Regions from separate parts of the Streptomyces sp. NRRL S-920 genome, predicted to be linked through region 4. Evidence: riboswitches for the same ligand, from Rfam matches in the RefSeq annotation. Region 4 holds a riboswitch; each other region holds the start of a gene.

Region 1 (5,448 bases), on a different contig from region 4:
GGAGCGGTAGACGCGCTCGGCGGTCTGTGAGCCGAGCAGCCGCAGACGGGTAGCCGTGGAGAACCGGTCCTTGGTCCCGGCCTTGGCCATGGTTCCGCCTCCCCAGAGCAGCGCGGCGCGTAAACGTACGTACGTCCCCGCACACGGTACGGGACCGGGTGCGGGGACGTAGGTAACTACGTGGCTGCGCGAGCGTGCTCAACGCGTGGCGTGCTCAGCGCGTGGCGCGGTGCAGCCCGTGGCGCGGCTCAGCCCTTGAAGCGCGGGAAGGCGCTGCGGCCGGCGTAGACCGCGGCGTCGTCGAGGATCTCCTCGATGCGCAGGAGCTGGTTGTACTTGGCGACGCGCTCGGAGCGGGCCGGGGCACCGGTCTTGATCTGGCCGCAGTTGGTGGCGACGGCCAGGTCGGCGATGGTGACGTCCTCGGTCTCGCCGGAGCGGTGGGACATCATGCACTTGAAGCCGTTGCGCTGGGCCATCTCGACGGCGTCCAGGGTCTCGGTCAGCGAACCGATCTGGTTGACCTTGACGAGCAGGGCGTTGGCCGAGTTCTCCTCGATGCCGCGGGCCAGGCGCTCCGGGTTGGTGACGAACAGGTCGTCACCGACCAGCTGCACCTTGTCGCCGAGCTTCTCGGTGATGGTGTTCCAGCCGGCCCAGTCGTCCTCGAACAGCGGGTCCTCGATGGAGACGAGCGGGTACGAGGAGACCAGCTCCGCGTAGTACTCGGTCATCTCGGCGGCCGTGCGGGACTTGCCCTCGAACTGGTAGGTGCCGTCCTTGTAGAACTCGGACGCGGCGACGTCGAGGGCGAGCGCGATCTGCTCGCCGGGGACGTAACCGGCCTCCTTGATGGCCTCGAGGATGAGGTCCAGGGCGGCGCGGTTGGAGTCGAGGTTCGGGGCGAAGCCGCCCTCGTCGCCGAGGCCGGTGGCCAGGCCCTTGCTCTTCAGGACCTTCTTCAGCGTGTGGTAGACCTCGGTGCCCCAGCGCAGCGCCTCGGAGAACGACTCGGCGCCGATCGGCGCGATCATGAACTCCTGGATGTCGACGTTGGAGTCCGCGTGCGACCCGCCGTTGAGGATGTTCATCATCGGGACGGGCAGCAGGTGCGCGTTCGGGCCGCCGAGGTAGCGGAAGAGCGGCAGGTCGCTGGCCTCGGAGGCGGCGTGCGCGACGGCGAGGGAGACGCCGAGGATGGCGTTGGCGCCGAGCGAGGCCTTGTTGTCCGTGGCGTCCAGGTCGAACATCGCCTGGTCGATGAGGCGCTGCTCGGTGGCGTCGTAGCCGACCAGCTCCGGGCCGATCTGCTCGATGACGGCGAGGACGGCCTTCTCGACACCCTTGCCCTGGTAACGGTTGGGGTCACCGTCGCGGAGTTCGATGGCCTCGAAGGCACCGGTGGAGGCACCGGACGGAACGGCGGCACGACCGGTGCTGCCGTCGTCGAGGCCGACCTCGACCTCGACCGTGGGGTTGCCTCGGGAGTCCAGGATTTCCCGGGCTACGACGACGTCGATGGACGGCACGAGCATCTCCTTCTGGGAGTGTGACGCGTAAACACGATTACGCGGGGCCGCTTCGGCCCTGCGTCTCCCGAGCCTAACCGGCCCGGAGGCTTCGGCCAGCCGACCGCCCGTCCCGTGGGACGGACAACGGCCCAAATACTGGGGAAACGGGACGGAAGCCCGTGTTTCTACTCACCGGTAGCGAGGTCTGTTCGCAGTCGGCGGAGCGTTGGCGGACATGGCCCCGCCCCGGTGCGTACGGGGGATACGCGCACCGGGGCGGGGAGCCCGTGGGGACGGGGAAGCGGCCGTGCGTCCGCCGAGGCACGGCCGCGGACGGGTCAGCTCAGGTGGAGCTGCTGGCCCGGGAAGATGAAGTCGGCGTCGTCGATGATGTCGCCGTTGAGCTTGTAGACCTTCTGCCAGCCGCCCTTGACGTCGTGCGCCTCGGCGATCTTGGACAGCGTGTCGCCGGTCTTGACCTTGTACTCGCCGTCACCCTTCTCGACCTTCTTGCCGGTCGGGGTCTCGACGGTCTTCTTCGACTCGGTCTGCGGCGCGGGCTGCGGCTTCGGGGCGGCCTGCTTCGGCGCGGCCTGCTGCTGCGGGGCGGCCTGCTGCTGCGTCTGCTGCGGCTGCGGCTTGCTCTGCTGCTGCGGGGCCTGCTCCTGCGAGCCGCCGCCGCTGCTGGGCGAGGCGCCCGAGAGGCCGACGCCGCAGGACGGCCAGGCACCCTTGCCCTGTCCGGCGAGGACCTTCTCGGCGATCTCGATCTGCTGGGCCTTGGAGGCCTTGTCGGCGGTGGGCGCGTACTTCGTACCGCCGTAGGCGGCCCAGGTGGACGGCGAGAACTGGAGACCGCCCTGGTAGCCGTTGCCGGTGTTGATCGACCAGTTGCCGCCGGACTCGCACTGGGCGACGGCGTCCCACTCCTGGGGGGTGGCGGCGGAGGCGGAGCCCGCGGCCATCAGCGGGGCGGCCACGGCGGCACCGGTGACACCGGCGAGCGTGACGACACGGGTGGCCTTGGACGGACGGCGGTGCTTGCCCTTGCTGGAAAACAGCATGAGTTGATCCCCTCACCGACGCCTGCGAGGTGAGCTGTCGGGTTCGGGCCAGTGAAGTTGCCCGGTCGCACTCTCCCGAGTGCGACTTCACCCCTAGCCGGTCCCGTACGTCCCGCTCCCTCTCGGAAGCCGACGTGCGGACCCGGCGCTTACCTTGGGTCCCCCGCTCCTGCCTACGGCGCTATAAGCGACGACTGTTCCCGTCCGGCCGTTGGCAGGATTCGGCGTACCGACCGGCGGGGCCCACCAATGGCGAGCGGTGACGACCGTAGTCACGCGATCGCCGGAATTTCAAAGACGATCAGGGCTTCTGAGACCCATCTCTCACTCGCACCAATGCGGACATTCAGCGCGAAGTACCCCCTGGACGGTTCGTCAACTACCCCTACTTTTCGCCCAAATCGAGGCTCTGACCGGGGAGGATGAGGTCCGGGTCGTCGCCGACGGTCTTCTTGTTCTCGGCATAGAGGCCGTGCCAACCGCCCTTGACGTCCAGGTCGTCGGCGATGGCCGAGAGGTTGTCCCCGGAGCGGACCGTGTACGTCCCGTCGGCGACCTTCTCCGTACGTTCGGCGCCGCGCGAGGCGTGCCGTCCCGGACGGTCGCCGCCGCTGCCGCTCTCGCTGCCCGCGGCGGGGCCCTCGGTCGCGCGGTCGCCACGGTGGCGCCCGGGGGCGGAGTCGCCGGAAGGGGCGGCCGGGTCACCGGAGTCGGAGCCCGAGTCGTCCGAGGCGCCCGAGCCGTCGGAGGAAGTGCCGTCCTTGCGGCCGGACTTGCCGGAGTCGTCCGCCTTGCCCTTGCCGTCCTTGTCGTCCTTCTCGCCCGACTCGTCGTGATTCTTGTCTCGTGAGGCGCCGTCGGAGCCGGGGGTGGCGCTCGCGTCGTCGGCGGAGCCCGGGGTGTCTGACGTGTCGTCGGACGGCTCGCCGGAGTCGGAGGACTTGTCGTCGTCCGCCGAGCCGCCCTCCTCGCCCTTCCTCTTGTCCGCCTTCTTGTCCGTCCCCCTGTCCGGGGACTTTCCGGAATCGGTCGAGTCGGTGGACTCCGGCGGGACCGGGTCGCCCGGGTCCACGTCGGCCTCGGCGCCGCCGTCGGTGAGTCCGGCGATCGGGGCGCAACTCGGCCAGGCCTTGGGGCCTTGGGCGTCGAGGACCTTCTCGGCCACGGCGATCTGCTGGGACTTGGAGGCCTGGTCCGCGCTCGGCGCGTAGTCGAGGCCGCCGTACTGCTCCCACGTCTCCTGGGAGAGCTGGAGTCCTCCGTAGTAACCGTTCCCCGGGTTGGCGCTCCACGCGCCGCCGCTCTCGCACTGGGCGAGCTTGTCCCACGTCACCGTCTCGGCGGCGCTCGCGCCGGTGGCTCCGAGGAGTGGGATGGCGATGGCGGATCCGGTGACTCCCGCCGCGACGATCAGGGCCGGGGCCTGGCGGGGGCGTCGGTGACGACCATTGCCGGAGAGCATGCGGTTGCCTTTCACGAGACTATTGCGGCGACTTGGGCACCGGGTGCCCGAGTCGACGTGAAGGTAGCCGCAGTCGAACGCTTGTCACAAGTCGATGCAGCGGAGATCACGTGCACATCACATTTATGACGGCCCGTCAGCTATGGCTCGCTCGGCGGTCGGTTCTGTGCGGTTGTGAACTCCACCGGCAGGGTGCGCAGTCCGCGCATGATCAGCCCGCCGCGCCACCGCAAATCGGCGGGATCCGAGGCGAGTCGCAGATCGGGAAGGCGCCGTAGGAGGGTGGCGAGGGCGGCCTGGGCCTCCAGGCGGGCGAGCGGGGCGCCGAGGCAGTAGTGGATGCCGTGCCCGTATCCGAGGTGCTGGTTGTCGGTGCGGGAGAGGTCCAGGGTGTCGGGCCGCTCGAAGCGTTCGGGGTCGCGGTCGGCGGCGGCGAGCACGACGAGTACGGGGTCGCCGGCCGCGATGCGCTGCCCGCCGACGGTCAGCGCCTCGGTGGCGAACCGCCAGGTGGCCAGCTCCACGGGCCCGTCGAAGCGGAGCAGTTCCTCCACGCCCGTCTCCAGCAGGCCCGTGTCGCCGTCCGCCAGCGCATTTTGCAGACGCGCGCGTTGCTCGGGGTGGGTGAGCAGGGCGTACATGCCGTTGCCGATGAGGTTGACGGTGGTCTCGAAGCCGGCGAAGAGAAGGATGAAGGCCATGGCGGCGGCCTCGTTCTCCGTGAGGTGCTCGCCGCGGTCGGAGGCGCGGATGAGACCGGAGATGAGGTCGTCGCCGGGGTCCAGGCGCTTGCGGTGGATCAGATCGGCCAGATAGCCGCGCATCTTCTTCACCGACCGCGCGACGCCGCCCCGGGGCCCGCCCCCGTGGCGGATCATCATGCCCGCCCAGTCGCGGAAGTCGTCCTGGTCCTCGCGGGGGACGCCGAGCAGGTCGCAGATGGCGTAGATGGGGAGCGGGAAGGCGAACTCGTGGATGAGGTCGGCCTCGCCCCGCCCGGCGAAGTCGTCGATCAGGCCGTCCGTCAGCTCCTGTACGCGCGGCGCGAACTCGGCGACGCGGCGCGGGGTGAACGCCTTCGACACGAGGCGGCGCAGGCGGGTGTGGTCCGGCGGGTCGATGTTGAGCAGATGCGTCATCAGCTCGGCCTTGCGCTCGCCGGGGATGCCGGTCTTGCCCTTGGCGTGCGCGGACTCGTCGTGGTGCGCGGGGTTCTTGCTGAGCCGCTGGTCGGCGAGGGCCTGGCGGGCGTCCGTGTACCGGGTGACCAGCCAGGCCTCGATGCCGCTGGGCAGCGTGGTCCTGTGCACCGGGGAGTTCTCCCGCAGCCAGGCGTAGGCGGGGTAGGGGTCGGTGGCGAACTCCCAGGTGAAGAGTTCTGGCCCCTGGGCCTTGGGCGGGGTCTGCCGCT
Region 2 (5,448 bases), on a different contig from region 4:
TCGCCGCGGTCTGCCTCTGGTACGACGTCGGCTCCCGCCACGAGGTCAAGGGGCGAACCGGCCTCGCTCACCTCTTCGAACACCTGATGTTCCAGGGATCGAAGCAGGTGCCCGGCAACGGCCACTTCGAGTTGGTCCAGGGCGCGGGCGGCTCGCTCAACGGCACGACGAGCTTCGAGCGCACCAACTACTTCGAGACGATGCCCGCCCACCAGTTGGAGCTGGCCCTGTGGCTCGAGGCCGACCGGATGGGCTCGCTGCTCTCCGCGCTCGACGAGGAGTCCATGGAGAACCAGCGCGACGTCGTCAAGAACGAACGCCGCCAGCGCTACGACAACGTCCCGTACGGCACCGCCTTCGAGAAGCTGACCGCGCTCTCGTATCCGGAGGGTCACCCCTACCACCACACGCCGATCGGCTCCATGGCCGACCTGGACGCGGCCACCCTGGAGGACGCCCGCGCGTTCTTCCGCACGTACTACGCGCCGAACAACGCGGTGCTTTCGGTCGTCGGCGACATCGACCCGGAGCAGACGCTCGCCTGGGTCGAGAAGTACTTCGGGTCGATCCCCTCGCACGACGGCAAGCAGCCCCCGCGGGACGGCTCCCTCCCGGAGCGCATCGGCGAGGAGCTGCGCGAGGTCGTCGAGGAGGACGTCCCGGCGCGCGCCCTGATGGCCGCCTACCGCCTCCCCGAGGACGGCACGCGCGCGTGCGACGCGGCCGACCTGGCGCTGACCGTCCTCGGCAGCGGCGACTCCTCCCGGCTCTACAACCGGCTCGTGCGCCGCGACCGTACCGCCGTCGCGGCCGGTTTCGGTCTGCTCCGTCTCGCGGGCGCCCCCTCGCTCGGCTGGCTGGACGTGAAGACCTCCGGCGATGTCGAGGTCCCGGTCATCGAGGCCGCCGTCGACGAGGAACTCGCCCGGTTCGCCGCGGAGGGCCCCACTCCGGAGGAGATGGAACGCGCCCAGGCGCAGCTGGAGCGCGAGTGGCTCGACCGGCTCGGCACGGTCGCGGGCCGCGCGGACGAACTCTGCCGGTACGCGGTCCTGTTCGGCGACCCGCAGCTCGCCCTCACCGCCGTCCAGCGCGTCCTGGACGTCACCGCGGAGGAGGTCCAGGAGGTCGCCAAGGCCCGCCTGCGTCCCGACAACCGCGCGGTCCTCGTGTACGAGCCCGTGACGGCCACCGACGGCGCCGACGAGACCGACGAGGAAGAGGAGGCGGCGAAGTGAGCGAGGCCGCGACGATGCAGTTCCACCCGCAGCCCCAGGCCGGCCAGGCCAAGCCGTGGGCCTTCCCCGCCCCCGAGCGCTCCACCCTGGCCAACGGCCTCACGGTGCTGCGCTGCGACCGCCCCGGCCAGCAGGTCGTCGCCGTCGAGGTCAACCTCGAGGCGCCTTTGGACGCCGAGCCGGAGGGCCTCGACGGCGTCGCCACCATCATGGCGAGGGCCTTCAACGAAGGCACCGACAAGCACTCCGCGGAGGAGTTCGCCGCCGAGCTGGACCGCTGCGGCGCCACGATGGACGCGCACGCCGACCACCCCGGCGTCCGGGTCTCCCTCGAAGTCCCGGTCTCCCGCCTCCCGAAGGCGCTCGGCCTGCTCTCCGACGCCCTGCGCGCCCCCGCCTTCGCGGACAGCGAGATCGAGCGCCTCGTACGCAACCGCCTGGACGAGATCCCGCACGAGGCCGCCAACCCCGCGCGCCGCGCCGCCAAGGAGCTGTCCAGGCAGCTGTTCCCGGCGACCTCGCGCATGTCCCGCCCCCGCCAGGGCAGCGAGGAGACGGTCGCGGCCATCGACTCGGCCGCGGTGCGCGCCTTCTACGAGAAGCACGTCCGCCCCGCCACGGCCACCCTGGTGGTCGTCGGCGACCTCGCGGGCACCGACCCGGACGCCGTCCTCGCGGACACCGTGGGCACCTGGACGGGTGGCACCGCCGAGGCCCGCCCGATGCCGCCGATCACCGCCGACGACACGGGCCGCGTCGTCATCGTGGACCGCCCCGGAGCCGTCCAGACGCAGCTCCTCATCGGCCGCATCGGGCCGGACCGGCACGACAGGGTCTGGCCCGCCCAGGTCCTCGGCACGTACTGCCTGGGCGGCACCCTCACCTCCCGTCTGGACCGCGTCCTGCGCGAGGAGAAGGGATACACCTACGGCGTACGGGCGTTCAGCCAGGTCCTGCGCTCCGCCCCGGACGGCACGGGCGCCGCGATGCTCGCCATCAGCGGATCGGTGGACACGGAGTCCACGGGGCCCGCGCTCGACGACCTCTGGAAGGTCCTGCGCACGCTCGCCGCGGAGGGCCTGACCGACGCCGAGCGCGACGTGGCGGTGCAGAACCTGGTGGGTGTGGCCCCGCTCAAGTTCGAGATGGCCGCCTCCGTGGCCGCCACGCTGGCCGACCAGGTCGAGCAGAACCTCCCGGACGACTTCCAGGCGCAGCTCTACCGGCAGTTGGCGGCGACCGGCACCGTGGAGGCCACCGCGGCCGTCGTGAGCGCCTTCCCGGAGGACCACTTGGTGACGGTCCTCGTCGGGGACGCCGCACGGATCGAGGAGCCCGTCAAGGCGCTCGGCATCGGCGAAGTGAGTGTGGTCACGGGCTGAGTGACAGGCAGGACATATCGGGACCCCGGCGACCTTTTCGGCCGCCGGGGTTCTCATATGTCCGAATTCATATGGAGGTTGCCTGTCTGCCGTGTGGCGTGCGCTACAAAAGTCGCGTTCTGTTTGTCGATTGACAGAGGGCACGTTTAGCGTCAGTCCGTCTGTTCGTCACGCAGTACGTCGCACCCGCGGCACCGGACAGTCATCGCCGAGTCCCCGTACGGCGCGAGCCAGGGGAGCCGGGGACCCACATGTCCCCTGGGGTGAATCGGGCACCTTGCCGTCAGGCGAGGGACTCGTAGGAGACCTTCCTGCTCCGAACCCGTCAGCTAACCCGGTAGGCGAGAAGGAAGGAAAGGATCAGCCGCTTCATGGCGTTCACCCGTGCCACCGGGAAGCACCGTCGTCCCAGCCGCCTCACCCGCACCACTGCGAACGTCGCGGGCGTCGCCGCGCTCACCACCACCGGCGTCATCGGAGGCATGGCCGCTCCCGCGCTCGCCGCCGCCGACGACGCGGCCGTCGAGCACACCGGGCTCACCCAGGCGATATCCGTCGGCGGTTCACTCGCCGAGACGATCGACGCGCAGGCCGCCGCCCAGCGGCAGGCCGCCGACGACGCGGCCGCCGCCAAGCTGGCCGAAGCGGCCGCCAAGAAGAAGGCCGCGGAGGACAAGCGCAAGGCCGAGGCCGAGGCCAAGGTGAAGGCCAAGAAGGAGCGCGAGGCCAAGGAGCGCGCCGCCCGCGAGGCCGAGCGCAAGCGCCTGAACACCTACGTCTCCCCGATCGCCGGCTCGTACGTCTCCACGGGCTACCAGACCGGTGGCGCCATGTGGTCCTCCGGCAGCCACACGGGCGTCGACTTCCACGCCGCGTCCGGCACCACGGTCCACGCCGTCGGCGGCGGCACCGTCGTCGAGGCGGGCTGGGGCGGCGCCTACGGCAACAACGTCGTGATCAAGATGAACGACGGTACGTACACCCAGTACGGCCACATGTCGTCCCTCAGCGTCACCGTCGGCCAGACGGTCACCCCGGGCCAGCAGATAGGCCTCTCGGGCTCCACCGGCAACTCCAGTGGCCCGCACCTCCACTTCGAGGCCCGCACCGGCGCCGAGTACGGCTCGGACATCGACCCCGTGGCGTACCTCCGCTCGCACGGCGTCAACGTCTGACCGCCCCGCACTTCACCGAAGGCCCCGGCTCTCCCGAGCCGGGGCCTTCGTCGTTTCCGGACCGACCGTTTCCCGGCCCGTTCGCCTTTGGCCAAAAGATATCCATGGATTCCGACCCGCCATCGGAAAATCCGATGCCCTGCAATAGAGTCGCTGAACGAGCGTCGGTCGACCGCGTTTCGCGGGGATTAAGGCGGAGGTCCGGTCATGCGCATTCCCGCGCACTCGGTATGCACGGCCATCCGGGACGACATTGTCTCCGGTGTCTACGAAAGGGGCGGTCGGCTCGCCGAGGAGCTTCTCGCGCGCCGGTACGGCGTCTCGCGCGTCCCTGTGCGCGAGGCCCTGCGCACCCTGGAGGCCGAGGGCTTCGTCGTCACGCGGCGGCACGCGGGCGCCTGCGTCGCCGAGCCCACGGAGCAGGAGGCCGCCGACCTCCTGGAGCTGCGCACCCTGCTCGAACCCCTCGCCGCGGCCCGCGCCGCCCAGCGCCGCACCGACGCGCACCTCAAGGTCCTGCGCGGCCTCGTCCGGCTGGGCCAGCAGCGGTCGCGGAAGGGTCAGGGGGAGGATCTGCGCTCGCTGGACGGCTGGTTCCACGAGACGCTCGCCCAGGCGTCCGGCAGCCCCGGCCTCATCACGCTGCTCACCCAGCTCCGGCACAAGATCGCCTGGATGTACGTCGTCGAGCCCCCGGCCACGCCGGTCGAGTCCTGGGCCGAGCACGCGGCGATCGTCGACGCGGTGGCCCGCGGGGACGCGGACCGGGCCAGGGCGCTCACCGCCGGCCACGCGGAGCGGGCGACGTCCGCGCACCGATTGCGCCATTCACCCCGGGGCGGGCGTGAGACACCGCGGGGCGGCCGCGTGAGGGATATGCAACATGACGTAAACACCGCGGGTTTCCCGAGTTAACGCCCACGCCGTATACAAAGAGGGTGCGACCACAGCGTCGCTGCGAAAATTTATGGGCGCGGTTATTCATGCTGCCCGAGACGGTTATTCGCGCTTTCCGAATCAGTCCGCCCGCTGCCTTTCTCGGGAAAATGAAGGGCGCCCCGCAAATCGACGAAGGGCCCACCCCGTATTCCAGGGTGGGCCCTTCGAAGGGAACTGCGTGGTTCAGACCGTCTCGGGAAGCTCCTCAAGGCCCTCCGCGACCACCTTCGCCAGACGGTCGAGGGCGGCGTCCGCACCCTCGGCGTCGGAGGCGAGCACGATCTCCTCGCCGCCCTGGGCGCCCAGGCCGAGCACCGCGAGCATCGAGGCGGCGTTGACCGGGTTGCCGTCGGCCTTGGCGATCGTCACGGGGACGCCGGCGGCCGTGGCCGCGCGGACGAAGATGGAGGCGGGTCGGGCGTGGAGGCCCTCGGCCCAGCCGACGTTGACGCGGCGCTCAGCCATGTGTTGCTGCCCTTCCAGGTGTTTCACACTTGTCTAGACCAGTGTCTCATGCCGTCGCGAGTGCTCCGCCGGCCCGACGGCCCCTCCCAGCCTGCCCCGGTCCGGACGGCCCCGCGACCCGTACCCTGGCCCCATGCAGACCCCGTCGGATCAGCAGGATCGGCACGACTATCCCTCCCACTGGGAAGCCGATGTGGTGCTGCGTGACGGAGGCACCGCCCGGATCAGGCCCATCACCACCGAGGACGC
Region 3 (5,448 bases), on a different contig from region 4:
CGCGGCTCCTGGAGGAGCGGATCGTCTTCCTCGGTACGCCCATCGACGACACGTCGGCGAACGACGTGATGGCGCAGTTCATGCACCTCGAATATCTGGCACCGGACCGCGACATCTCCCTCTACATCAACTCCCCCGGCGGCTCGTTCAGCGCGATGACCGCCATCTACGACACGATGCGGTTCGTCAGCTGCGATGTGGAGACGACATGTCTGGGGCAGGCGGCGTCGGCCGCCGCCGTGCTGCTGGCGGCGGGCACACCGGGCAAGCGGCACGCGCTGCCCGGAGCGCGCGTGCTGATCCACCAGCCCGCCGTCTCCGAGCCGATGCGGGGCCAGGCAAGCGACCTGGCGATCCAGGCCGACGAGATCCTGCGGACCCGGCGGCTCCTGACGGAACTCCTCGTACGGCACACGGGCCAGAGCCAGGAGCGGATCACCGCGGACATCGAGCGGGACAAGATCTTCGACGCGCCCGCCGCGGTCGAGTACGGCCTCGTGGACCGGATCATCCCGAGCCGCAAGACCTCGCTCCACGCGCGCGGGGCGAGGTGACGCGCGGATGCTGCCACCCGAACTGCCGCCGCTGCCCGCACTGACCCACGCCGAGGCGGAGTTGATCGACCGCTACCTCGAAGTCGTCGATCTGGTCGGCCGGATCAACCCCGCCCGCGCCGAGCACACCTACGGCGGGCTGCGCGCCGCCCAGGCGCTGGTCGGCCGGGCGACCGCCCTGCGGGACGCGCTGACCCTCATGCACCAGCGGGGCGAGAGCGAGGTGCACGCCGCCACGCTCGCCCGCGCGTTGCGCGTCCTGGACGGTGAGCGGCGGACCGGTCGCGTCGGCGTGCCGCCCCCGACACGCCCGTGAGCGGACGCGCTCCGCCCTCTCGGAACGTCCGGGTCCGTTTTGAAACGGACCAGTCGGGCTACCCCACTTGGCGTATCCGGTGGCCCGTCATCACGCGGCCGAGAGTTGCACAGGACGCGCACGAAGCGGGCGGAATGAACCGTTCCGGTGCTGGTCGAGCCATCCTCAGACCAGGCGCGCTCGGGTCGAATTCAGCAGTGTCCACCCGAACAGGTCAGTCGTGAGTAGCCTCACAAAACGCCGTTTCGACTCGGTTTTCGAGTCGTTTTCGGGTCAAGATCCCTTCCGACGACAAGCCTCCGCCACAGCGGCGGGGCGATCCGGGCGGACGCCGAGTCCTGCCGCCACCCGGATGACCGGTCGACATCGGTGCACCGGCAGGAGTGGAGGACCCAAGCACGGCGGGCCCGTCCGGAAAGTCCGGACGACGCCCTTGGGGTGAAGCCGCAGAGCACGACGCGGCCGGGCATCTTCGCCTGCCCGAACCCGACAGGTCATCCTTCACAGGCGGCTGACGAAGGGTTACGCATGACCGCGCTGAATCACGTTCCGTCGCTGCTCGGCAGGACGGGTGCCGCATCGGCTCTCACGCTCGCCGTCGTAGGCGGCACCATCGTGGCCCCCGGGCTCACGTCGGAAGCCGAGGCAGCCACCCACGGGACGAAGGCGCTCAAGATCGCGGCGTCCAAGAAGGGCTCCCCGTACCGCTACGGGGCCGCGGGGCCCAACCGGTTCGACTGCTCGGGCCTGACGCTGTACTCGTTCAAGCGCACGGGCAAGAAGCTGCCGCGCACCGCCGCCGCGCAGTACAACAAGACCCGGCACATCGCCAAGTCCCAGCGGACCCACGGCGACCTCGTGTTCTTCCACTCGGGCCGCAACGTCTACCACGTCGGTATCTACGCGGGTAACGGCCGTATCTGGCACTCGCCGAAGAAGGGGGCCGTAGTGCGCCTGGAGAAGATCTGGACCAAGAGCGTCTGGTACGGCCGCGTCCGCTGATCCGGCTCGCCGCGCCCCGCACGCCGCACGGCCGCTCCCCGAGGGGCCGTGCGGCGTCACGCCAGGAGCGGTTCGAGGACGAGCACCACACCCAACGCGCCGAGCGCGCCGCCGGTGAGGGCTTCGGCGGTGCGGGCGGCGCGCGGCCCGCGCAGCCGGCCGCCGAGGCGGTCCACCAGGAGCGCCACGACCGGGAACCACAGCAGGGCGAACGCCACGATGATGGCCGCGAGCAGCAGGGTCCTGGGCATCGCGGGGCTGCCCTCGGGCACGAACTGCGGCAGCACGCCGAGGAACGTGATGGACGCCTTCGGGTTCAGGGCGTTGGTGAGGAAGCCCTCGCGCAGACCTCCGCCCCGCACCACCGGCTCACCGCCCGGCTCGCCGCCCGGCACGGTGCCCGCCCGCGCCGCGGAGCGCAGCGCGCGGACAGCCAGGTACAGCACGTAGACCCCGCCGGCGACTTGAAGCGCCTTGAAGAGCGCGGGCACGGCCGCGAGCACCGCCGCGACCCCCGCGACCGCCAGCGCCGTGTGCACGAGAAGCCCGGCGGCGATGCCGATCGCACAGGCGACCCCGGCCCGCCGGGAGACGAGGGCGTTGCGTACGACGACGGTGAAGTCGGCGCCCGGCACGGCAACCATGCCCGCGGCGACCCCGGTGAAGGCGACCAGTTGTGCGTCCATGCCGCCCAGCCTGCCGGGCGGAGGCCTTCAGCGGGTATGTGCAATATCCTGGGTCTGCCTTAAGCAGACGTTTAGCCCGCGGCCCGGCGAGGCGCGCGTCGCACGGAGGGCGGTTCCCATGTATGACCCCACACGGCTCGCCGCGCTCGTCGCAGTCTCCGAGGCCGGTTCGATCACCCGGGCCGCCGAGCGCCTCGGCTACACCGTGCCCGCGCTCTCCCAGCAGCTGGCCAAGCTGGAGCGGGAGGCGGGCGCCGCCCTTCTCGTACGCCACCACCGCGGGGCCAGGCTGACCGGCGCGGGTGAGCTTCTCGTGGGCCATGCCCGCCGGGTGCTCGACGAGATGGAGCGGGCCCGGCACGAACTGGCGCGGTTCGCCGGGCTCTCCGGGGGCCGGCTGCGCGTGGGCACCTTCCAGACCGCGGGCATCCATCTGCTGCCGCCCGTCCTGACGGCTTTCCGCAGGGCCCATCCGGAGGTGGAGCTGACGGTGACCGACCACGAACCGCCCTTCGGTGTGGCGGCCGTGGCGGCGGGCGAGATCGACCTGGCCCTCACCCACACCTACGAGCCCGCCGACCCCTTGCCGCTGCCCTCCGGGGTGTCGGCCGAGCCGGTCCTGGTGGAGGAGCTGGTCCTGGTGACCCAGCCGGGGCACGCCCTGACGAGCGGGACGTCCCGGCTGCCGCCGGCCGAGCTGGCCGGGCAGCCACTGATCAGCATGGCGCCCGACCACCCGCCGCGGCATGCCGTGGAGCGGGCTCTCGCGCGGGCCGGTGCGACCCCCTCCGTGGTCGTCGGCACGCCGGGCTACGTCCTGGTCTGCGCCCTGGTCAGCGCGGGGCTCGGGGTCGCCGTGGTGCCCGAGATGGTGGCGCGCACCGCGTCGACGCCCGTCGGTATGCGGCTCCTCGACCCCGGTGACCTGCGGCGGACCATCTCCGTCAGCTACCGCGCCGAGGAGTCGAACGCGGCGGCGGACTCCTTCCGGGCGCTGCTGCGCGGGGCGTTCGGGCGCTCGGCGAGTCCGAACTGAGCCGGGGACGTCCCGCGCTCAGCGCGCCGGGTCGCGGTGCCGGTGCTGGACGGGGACCGTCCAGGGCAGGGCGATCCACACGGTCTTGCCGCCCTCCTCGGTGGGGCTGACCGAGAGCCTGCCGCCGCACTCGGCGGTGAGCCAGCGGACGATGACCATGCCGCGGCCGTTGTCCTGCTGGACGGCGGCCGGAAGCCGCTTCGGATAGCGCGGGTGGCTGTCGGTGACGCCGATCCGCAGCTGCTCGTCCCGGTCAAGCTCGACGTCCACGGTGAAGGTGGGCGACTGCCCGCGGGTGTGCTGCACGGCGTTCGTGGCCAGCTCGGAGACGATGAGTCTGATGGTGTCCCCCACCTCGGCGTCACCGGGCAGGCCCCATTCCATGAGGACGTTCGCCACGTATTTCCGGGCGGCGCAGACCGAGGCGGGATCGCTCGGCAGAGTGACGGATGCTTCCTGGTGATCTGCCATGGCGACGCTGTCCCTTTCCCACCGGGGCCGGTCTCCGAACTCGTAGCGGATGACCCGAGGACGGCCCCGGACTGGTGCTTCAGGCCAGCGTCCCACTCCTTAACCGGTCACGGGTGGCGATCCACCGAGATGTGCATATATCTGTCGCTCGAAGCGGTGAACTCTGCTACGGCCGACCGTATTTGGGCGTAGGGGCGGCACTTCCTCTACTGTCGCCTTTGTCCCCCGCTCCGCCGCCGGGACGCCCGACGGCTCGGTCCGGAAGGAGACGGACATGCAGCACGGCCCCGCGGTGCGCCGCCGCCGACTCGGCGCCGAACTGCGCGCGCTGCGCGGCCTCGCGGGCCTCACCAGCAGCCAGGCCGCCGCGAAGGTGGGCTGGCACCAGTCGAAGGTGAGCCGGATCGAGACCGGCCGCAGCGGCGTGAAGGCCACGGATGTACGCCTCCTGCTCGACGCGTACGAGGTGCGGGACCCCCACCTCAGCGAGCTGCTCGTGGCGTTGGCCGGGACCGACGAGACCGGCACCGCGGGGCGTCACCACTGGTGGAAGGCCTACCGTGACCTGCTGCCCGCCGCCTACCGCGACTTCATCAGCCTGGAGGCGCAGGCCGGCTGGATGCGCACCCTGGAGACCTCGGTGGTCCCCGGCCTCCTCCAGACCCCCGAGTACGCGCGCGCGGTGACCCGGGCCGCGCTCGGCGGGCTCTCCGAGAAGGAGGTCGACTCGCTGGTGGAGGTGCGCCTGGCCCGGCAGGACGTGCTGCGCGCGGACCCGCCGCTGCGGCTGAGCGTGGTCCTGGACGAGGCGGTTTTGCGCCGACCCGTGGGCGGTCCCGGAGTCCTCGCGCGGCAGCTCGCACGGTTACAGGAGGTGGCGATGTTGCCGCAGGTGCGACTTCAGGTGCTGCCGTTCGCCTCCGGAGAGCATGTGGGTCTCATCGGGTCTTTCGTTATGTTCTCTTTTCGGAACATTGCTGATCTGGATGTGGTTGTTCTCGACCACTTGACGAGTAGCCTCTACCTGGAACGGAAAGAAGACCTCCAGGCGTACACGGAGGCCTTCAACTCCCTTCAGGAACAGGCGCTTTCCCCCGAGGACTCAAAGGAATTCATCGCCGGGCTATACGACGGCGCGTAAGGAGGCACCATGACCGCAATGCCTCGGTACGTACCTTCAAGCACCACCCTTCAGGGCGCGCGGTGGCAGCGCAGCAGCCGCAGCAATGGAATGAACAACTGTGTCGAGACAGCCACGCTCGACTCCGGCACGCTGAGCGGCCTGCTGGCCGTGCGCGACTCGAAGAGCACCGCGGGGCCCGCCCTGCTGTTCTCCCCCGGTCCCTGGGAGACGTTCGTCGACAGCCTCCGGTGAGCGCGGTC
Region 4 (5,448 bases):
GCGGCGAGGATGGTCGAGCGAACGCGCATGAGTATATTCCTCCTGGAATACGCAGGTACTGTCGCTATGTCACCTGCCGCGGCAGCAGGGCCGCGTAACGGCCCAGCACACCCTCTCCACCCGAACGGACCTCCGGGTCCTACCGTACGGCCCACTTGATGGGCTCCTTGTAGTACCCCTGCGAGTACGTCACTGCTTTCAGTGTGGTGTCGGCGGGGATGAGGTAGGGCTCGCACAGGGTGCGCGTCTCGCCCTTCTTCCATATGTCGTCGCTGCCGAGGCTCTTCGCGCCGTCGTTGCCGAGGCAGTCGGAGGGACGGCTGGAGAGGTCGCCGATGAGGAGGAACTGCGTCGCGGGCTCGCCCGCGGAGGTCTCGCCGCTCACGTTGCCCATCACCATCGGCTCCTTCACCGCGGAACCGCCGACGTGCTTGGCCTTCACGTAGATCCAGGCGACCTTCAGGTCCTTGTACTTCTTCTTGTCGTTCAGCTCGTCGAGGTCCGCCGGCTTGCCGAGGGTGACCTTCGTCGGCGTGAGGGAGAACTTGCCGGTCTTCTCGTATCTGGTGATCTCCTGCGCCGGCCCTGCCTGCCCGAGCTTGAGGTTCTTCGGCGCCTCGCTCGACTCCGAGGACCCGCCGGCCCCGCCGGTCCCGCCGGACCGGCTCTTCTTGCCGGAGCCGCCTCCGCACGCGGCGAGGGAGACGGCGGTGAGGGTGGCGAGGACCGCGAGGCCGATGTGCCGGCGGTACCGCGTGGTGCGCTGAGTGCTCATGTGTTCCTGATCCTGTGTTTCTCGGTGTGGGGGGTGACTCAATACGGCAGAGCGCCTCGAACGCAAGTTGCTGCTGGATTACCGTTCGACCTGGTCGAACAGCGACTCCCAGCGGTCCGGCACGGTGGGCAGCGCGAGCGCGGAGACGTGCTCGTACGCCGCGCGCCCGTAGCGCTCTCGTCGTGCGTCGTCCTCGATCAGCACACGCATCGATGACGCAGGGCACCCCGCACGCGGAGGCCGCGGCCAGCGCCATCGGACGCCCCTCGCACTCGCTGGTCAGCGCCACGAGGGACATCTCCCCGACCCCAGTAGGTTCTGTCCCCTTCGCGCTTGACGTGCCGCGGTGCGACCACGTTGCGGATTTGTGGTGGCTGGAGGAGATGGAGGGCTTGTCCCGGGCGGCGGCGAGCCGCCAGGTGTAGACCGCCCACGGTACGACCGCGAAGCTGCGGGCCATTCGGTCCCTTCCAAGGTCAGCAGCATCGACTTGCAGGCGTGCTTGGGCAGTTCGTCATCGCCGTCGAGGAACATGATGTGGGGCGCTCTGGCCATGGCGATGCCGGCGTTGCGCGGGGCGCCGCACCCCCCGCTGTTCTTGCTCAGCCGCAGATAGCGCACCCGGGGGTCGCATTTCCCTCAACTGGCGGGCGATCGAGGGGGTCTCGTCCGTCGAGCGGTCGTCGCAGATGATCACTTCGAGATTGCGCAGCGACTGGTTGAGCACTGACGCCACGGCACGGGGCAGGCTTTTGCGGGTCGTTGTAGACAATGACGACGACAGTTACATCGGGGGTACGCGACGTCGTCTCCGCCCCGTCGTCGTGCTCTCTGCCGTGGCGCCCACGGTGGCTATCAGACACACGCATTTCCTCTCCCACACATGCCCATCTCCCGTGGTCCTGGAATGCCCGTCACCCGACCACTTCGTAAAGGACTTGCCCTGTCGGCCCGGTGGCGGTTTTCCGCAGGGCCTGATCGCCCTCGGGCCGTCCGCCCTCGCCCCTCGTCTGGATAATCCACTTGGCGTGATAGCGGAGCAGCGCGTCGACGCGGTCCTCGCGATCGGCGCCGGGAGCGAAGTAGCGCTCGACCGTCTTCCTGCGCTGCCGTTCCTCGGGCAGAAAGAAGTCCGGGTATCCGGTGGCCACGGTGTATGGCCCGTACGCGGGCACCATGCGCGAAGCGAAATAGTTCTGCGCTCGATCGCTTCGGGCAGCGCGTCCGCACGAACGACATACCCGAGTGCTCCCGTTTGCGTCCAGGCCCCGAAAAGCAGCACTGTCCAGGTCACCCCGGCGCAGCTGACGCGCGCGAATCGAGGGCCGTTCTCGACCACCAGTGCCCGCTCGCGGCCCCTGCCGCAACCACCATCGCGCCGAGAGCGAAGAAGACGACGAGCGGATCCCGCCGGTCCCGGTGAGTCCGCAGAGGGCCCCACAGGAGCAGCAGACACAGAAGGGCCAGCGCGGGCGCCGAGCGATGCCTGGTGAACGTGCGCGTGAACTGCCAGACGCCTGTGCCGAGCAGGGTGAGCGAGGCCAGTGCCGCGACGCGGAGCAGGGTGAACGGTCCGAGCCCCGTCAGCTTGGCCGACGCGCCGAGGAGCACCGTCCAGGGCGAGGAGTACTGGCTGGGGGTGCTGGCGTCGACCATCGGGTTGCCCGGGGCGAGCGGGTCGTGGCGCAGCCGTTCGACGGTCGCCGCGTGCCTCCGCGGTGGCGGACACGGCGGGGGGTTCGTGCGGGCTGGTCGTATCCAAGGGGCAGCCAACTCGATTGTGCCTGGCGGGGGCTGGGGGCAAGGAGCGGAAAGGCTCTCCTCCTCGGACGAAGCGGGGGCGCTCCGAGCACCCCTACAACGATCAGGGCCTGGTGGGGTCACAGGTCCCCTTGGAGTGGCATGCCCACGGAGACAGGGGGTGCGATATGTCCTTCTTTGCAGCGGAAATCACGATAGCCCCGAATTCCCCCCTCCCCATTCAGTGAAATGGGTCACGCCGACAGCCGTGATCATTAGGGCCACCGCGCGCATTTCCGTTCCCCGCAAAGCGAGTTGGCTTTGTTGATCAGAAAGAGCGAGGAGTTCTGACTCCCCAGGACGACTCTCCGTATTCGCCTGTGTGAATTCCCGCCTTGTTCCGTCCCGCCTTTCTCGCTTAATGTCACCGTCAATCCGGGCGGAACGCCGAATCCTGCCGCTGCCCGGAAACCCTTCCACTCACTCACCCACGGCAGGAGCGGGGGACCCAGGTAAGCCGCCGATCCGGTTTCCGGAACGGCTCGGGGTGAAGGCGCGTTCAAATGCGCCGGGACAGCTCCCGTCCAAACCCGACAGCTCACCTCGCAGGCGACGGAGAGGAACTTTTTCATGCCCGCAAAGGGAAAGCACCGCCGTCCGAAGTCCAGATCGCTCAACCGCGGTATCGCCGCCGCGGGAACGGGTGGAGCCGTCCTCGTCCTGCCGGTGCTGGGCGCGACGAGCGCCGGCGCGGCCCCTAAGCCGGCCGCGGACGCGAGCACGTACGTCGTCGTCGCGGGCGACTCCCTCTCCAAGATCGCCCGGGAGCACTCCGTGAGCGGTGGCTGGAAGAAGCTGTACGAGGACAATCGCGGCGTCCTCGGCGGCGACCCGAAGCTGATCCACCCCGGCCTCAAGCTCACGCTCGGCGCGAAGGGCGCGGCGGAGCCCGCGAAGAAGACGGACGCCTCCCCCGCGTCCGCCGAGCGGGCGGACCGCTCCGAGCGTGCGGCCGTGCCTGCCGCCGCCCCGGCGAAGAAGACCTACGCCAACAACCTCGACGGCTGGATCAGGGAGTCGCTCGACATCATGGCCCAGCACGGCATACCCGGTTCCTACGAGGGCATCCACCGCAACGTCATGCGCGAGTCCTCCGGCAACCCGCTGGCCATCAACAACTGGGACTCCAACGCGGTCGCCGGCACCCCGTCCAAGGGGCTCCTCCAGGTCATCGCCCCCACGTTCGCCGCGTACCACGTCCCGGGCACGTCGCTGGACAGCTACGACCCCGTCGCCAACATCACGGCCGCCTGCAACTACGCGGCCGACCGCTACGGCTCGATCGACAATGTGAACGGTCCGTACTAGGCCTCGGCGCCAGGCCTCGGCGGCTCACAGGTTGCCGCGTCGGTCCTGCTCCCGTTCGATGGCGTGGAAGAGGGCGGCGAAGTTGCCGACCCCGAAGCCTTCCGAGCCGTGCCGCTCGATCAGCTCGAAGAAGCCGGTCGGCCGGTCCTGCACGGGCTTGGTGAGGATTTGCAGGAGGTGGCCGTTCTCGTCCTGGTCGACCAGGACCCCGCGGTCACGCAGCTCGCTGATCGGCGAGCTGATCGGGCCCATGCGGGCGAGCAGGCCCGGGTCCTCGTAGTACGCGGCCGGGGCCGGCAGGAACTGAACTCCGGCCGCGCGCATGCCGTCCACGGCGCGCAGGATGTCGCCGGTCGCGAGTGCCACGTGCTGTACCCCCGGGCCGCCGTGGAAGCGCAGGAACTCCTCGACCTGGCTGGCGCGCTCCGACGGCGCGGGTTCGACGACGGGGAACCTGACCCGGCGCGACCTGTCGGCGACCACCTTCGAACGCAGCGCCGAGTACCGCGTGGAGATCTCCCCGTCGATGAACTCCGCCAGCAGTTCGCCGCCGAGGACACGCTGGTAGAAGTCGACCCATTCGTCCATCCGGCCCGCTTCGACGGCGGCGACGCAGTGGTCGATCGCCGTGAAATACGGTACGGGGGGCGGTTGGGGAAACGTGTGCGGGCACGGTTGGTAGCCGGGGAGATAGGCGGCGCGGTACGCCGACCGGTCGACGAAGGTGTGCCGGACCGGGCCGTAGGCCGCGAAGCTCGCCAGCCGGACCGCACCGTCCGCGTCTCGCAGTTCGTGCGGCTCATCGAGGCCGCTCGCCCCGGCGGCGACCGCGTGCCGGAAGGCGGCCTCGACGTTCGAGACCCGGATCCCTACGTCGAACACCGAGTCGCCGTGTTCGGCGACGTGCTCGCCGAGCGCGGTGCGCGACCGCGTCGGACCTGTGACCACGAACCGTGTGGCGCCGGCGCGCAGGACGTACGAGCACTCGTCGCGGCTCCCGGTTTCCGGGCCGCGGTAGGCGACCGGCGTCATCCCGAACGCGGTCACCAGGAAGTGTGCGCTCTGGAACGCGTTGCCGACCGCGAAGCCGACCGAGTCGAAGCCCTCGATGACGAACGGCGTCCGCGTGCCTGCCGCGGACGCCGTCGAGCCGATCGCCCGACTGCTCACGCGGGCGAGCCGATGAGTTGGTCGGCCACGGCGTCCTCGGCCGGGCTGCCGTAGTACCGGCAGATGACCTCCGCCCACGCGTCGGCGCTGATGTTTCCGTCGCCGGCCTGGTCGAGCTGGTCGAACATCGACGCGGCGCGGTCCGGGGCGAACCCCACGGCGGCCATGTACGCCAGGTAGTCGGCACGCTCGACCCGGCCGTCGTCGTCGCGGTCGCACAGGTTCACCATCGCCCGGGCGTAAGGCCGGATGAACCGGTCCTGCGCGCCGCTGTCCCGCACGGCGGCCGCGTACTCCTCGAAGCTCACGATCCCGTCGCCGTTCGTGTCCGCATGGTCGAGCAGGCCCTGCCAGTACGTTTCGTGTGCCGAGCGGGCCTGCTGTGCCTTCGCCGA

What was found. A riboswitch is a leader RNA that binds a small molecule or an ion and turns the genes downstream of it on or off. The one in region 4 is predicted to bind cyclic di-AMP.
Region 1: it holds a riboswitch for cyclic di-AMP, as region 4 does, so the genes downstream of both, IG54_RS43900 (transglycosylase family protein) here and IG54_RS0100370 (transglycosylase SLT domain-containing protein) in region 4, are expected to answer to the same signal.
Region 2: it holds a riboswitch for cyclic di-AMP, as region 4 does, so the genes downstream of both, IG54_RS0107160 (M23 family metallopeptidase) here and IG54_RS0100370 (transglycosylase SLT domain-containing protein) in region 4, are expected to answer to the same signal.
Region 3: it holds a riboswitch for cyclic di-AMP, as region 4 does, so the genes downstream of both, IG54_RS0104260 (C40 family peptidase) here and IG54_RS0100370 (transglycosylase SLT domain-containing protein) in region 4, are expected to answer to the same signal.

Annotation. Positions count from the first base shown of each region.
Region 1 is NZ_JODF01000064.1:125-5,572, reverse strand. It holds gene IG54_RS0131315 (FtsB family cell division protein) at 1-90, opposite strand, end outside; gene eno (phosphopyruvate hydratase) at 249-1,529, opposite strand; partial or broken gene IG54_RS43905 (LysM peptidoglycan-binding domain-containing protein) at 1,850-2,053, opposite strand; partial or broken gene IG54_RS43900 (transglycosylase family protein) at 2,173-2,575, opposite strand; cyclic di-AMP (ydaO/yuaA leader) riboswitch at 2,580-2,766, opposite strand; gene IG54_RS0131300 (transglycosylase family protein) at 2,961-4,052, opposite strand; gene IG54_RS0131295 (cytochrome P450 family protein) at 4,178-5,448, opposite strand, start outside.
Region 2 is NZ_JODF01000006.1:121,136-126,583, forward strand. It holds gene IG54_RS0107150 (M16 family metallopeptidase) at 1-1,238, shown strand, start outside; gene IG54_RS0107155 (M16 family metallopeptidase) at 1,235-2,620, shown strand; cyclic di-AMP (ydaO/yuaA leader) riboswitch at 2,817-2,979, shown strand; gene IG54_RS0107160 (M23 family metallopeptidase) at 2,992-3,795, shown strand; gene IG54_RS0107165 (GntR family transcriptional regulator) at 4,003-4,710, shown strand; gene IG54_RS0107170 (HPr family phosphocarrier protein) at 4,918-5,199, opposite strand; gene IG54_RS0107175 (bifunctional GNAT family N-acetyltransferase/acetate--CoA ligase family protein) at 5,333-5,448, shown strand, end outside.
Region 3 is NZ_JODF01000003.1:264,798-270,245, reverse strand. It holds gene IG54_RS0104270 (ATP-dependent Clp protease proteolytic subunit) at 1-554, shown strand, start outside; gene IG54_RS0104265 (hypothetical protein) at 562-870, shown strand; cyclic di-AMP (ydaO/yuaA leader) riboswitch at 1,219-1,395, shown strand; gene IG54_RS0104260 (C40 family peptidase) at 1,399-1,872, shown strand; gene IG54_RS0104255 (LysE family translocator) at 1,929-2,558, opposite strand; gene IG54_RS0104250 (LysR family transcriptional regulator) at 2,677-3,594, shown strand; gene IG54_RS0104245 (ATP-binding protein) at 3,613-4,065, opposite strand; gene IG54_RS0104240 (helix-turn-helix domain-containing protein) at 4,340-5,206, shown strand; gene IG54_RS0104235 (DUF397 domain-containing protein) at 5,216-5,440, shown strand.
Region 4 is NZ_JODF01000001.1:96,970-102,417, reverse strand. It holds gene IG54_RS0100405 (hypothetical protein) at 1-29, opposite strand, end outside; gene IG54_RS0100400 (hypothetical protein) at 140-775, opposite strand; gene IG54_RS43415 (hypothetical protein) at 854-985, opposite strand; partial or broken gene IG54_RS42410 (glycosyltransferase family 2 protein) at 1,256-1,644, opposite strand; gene IG54_RS0100380 (hypothetical protein) at 1,690-1,953, opposite strand; gene IG54_RS0100375 (hypothetical protein) at 2,066-2,431, opposite strand; cyclic di-AMP (ydaO/yuaA leader) riboswitch at 2,987-3,142, shown strand; gene IG54_RS0100370 (transglycosylase SLT domain-containing protein) at 3,146-3,883, shown strand; gene hppD (4-hydroxyphenylpyruvate dioxygenase) at 3,908-5,053, opposite strand; gene IG54_RS37495 (EF-hand domain-containing protein) at 5,050-5,448, opposite strand, start outside.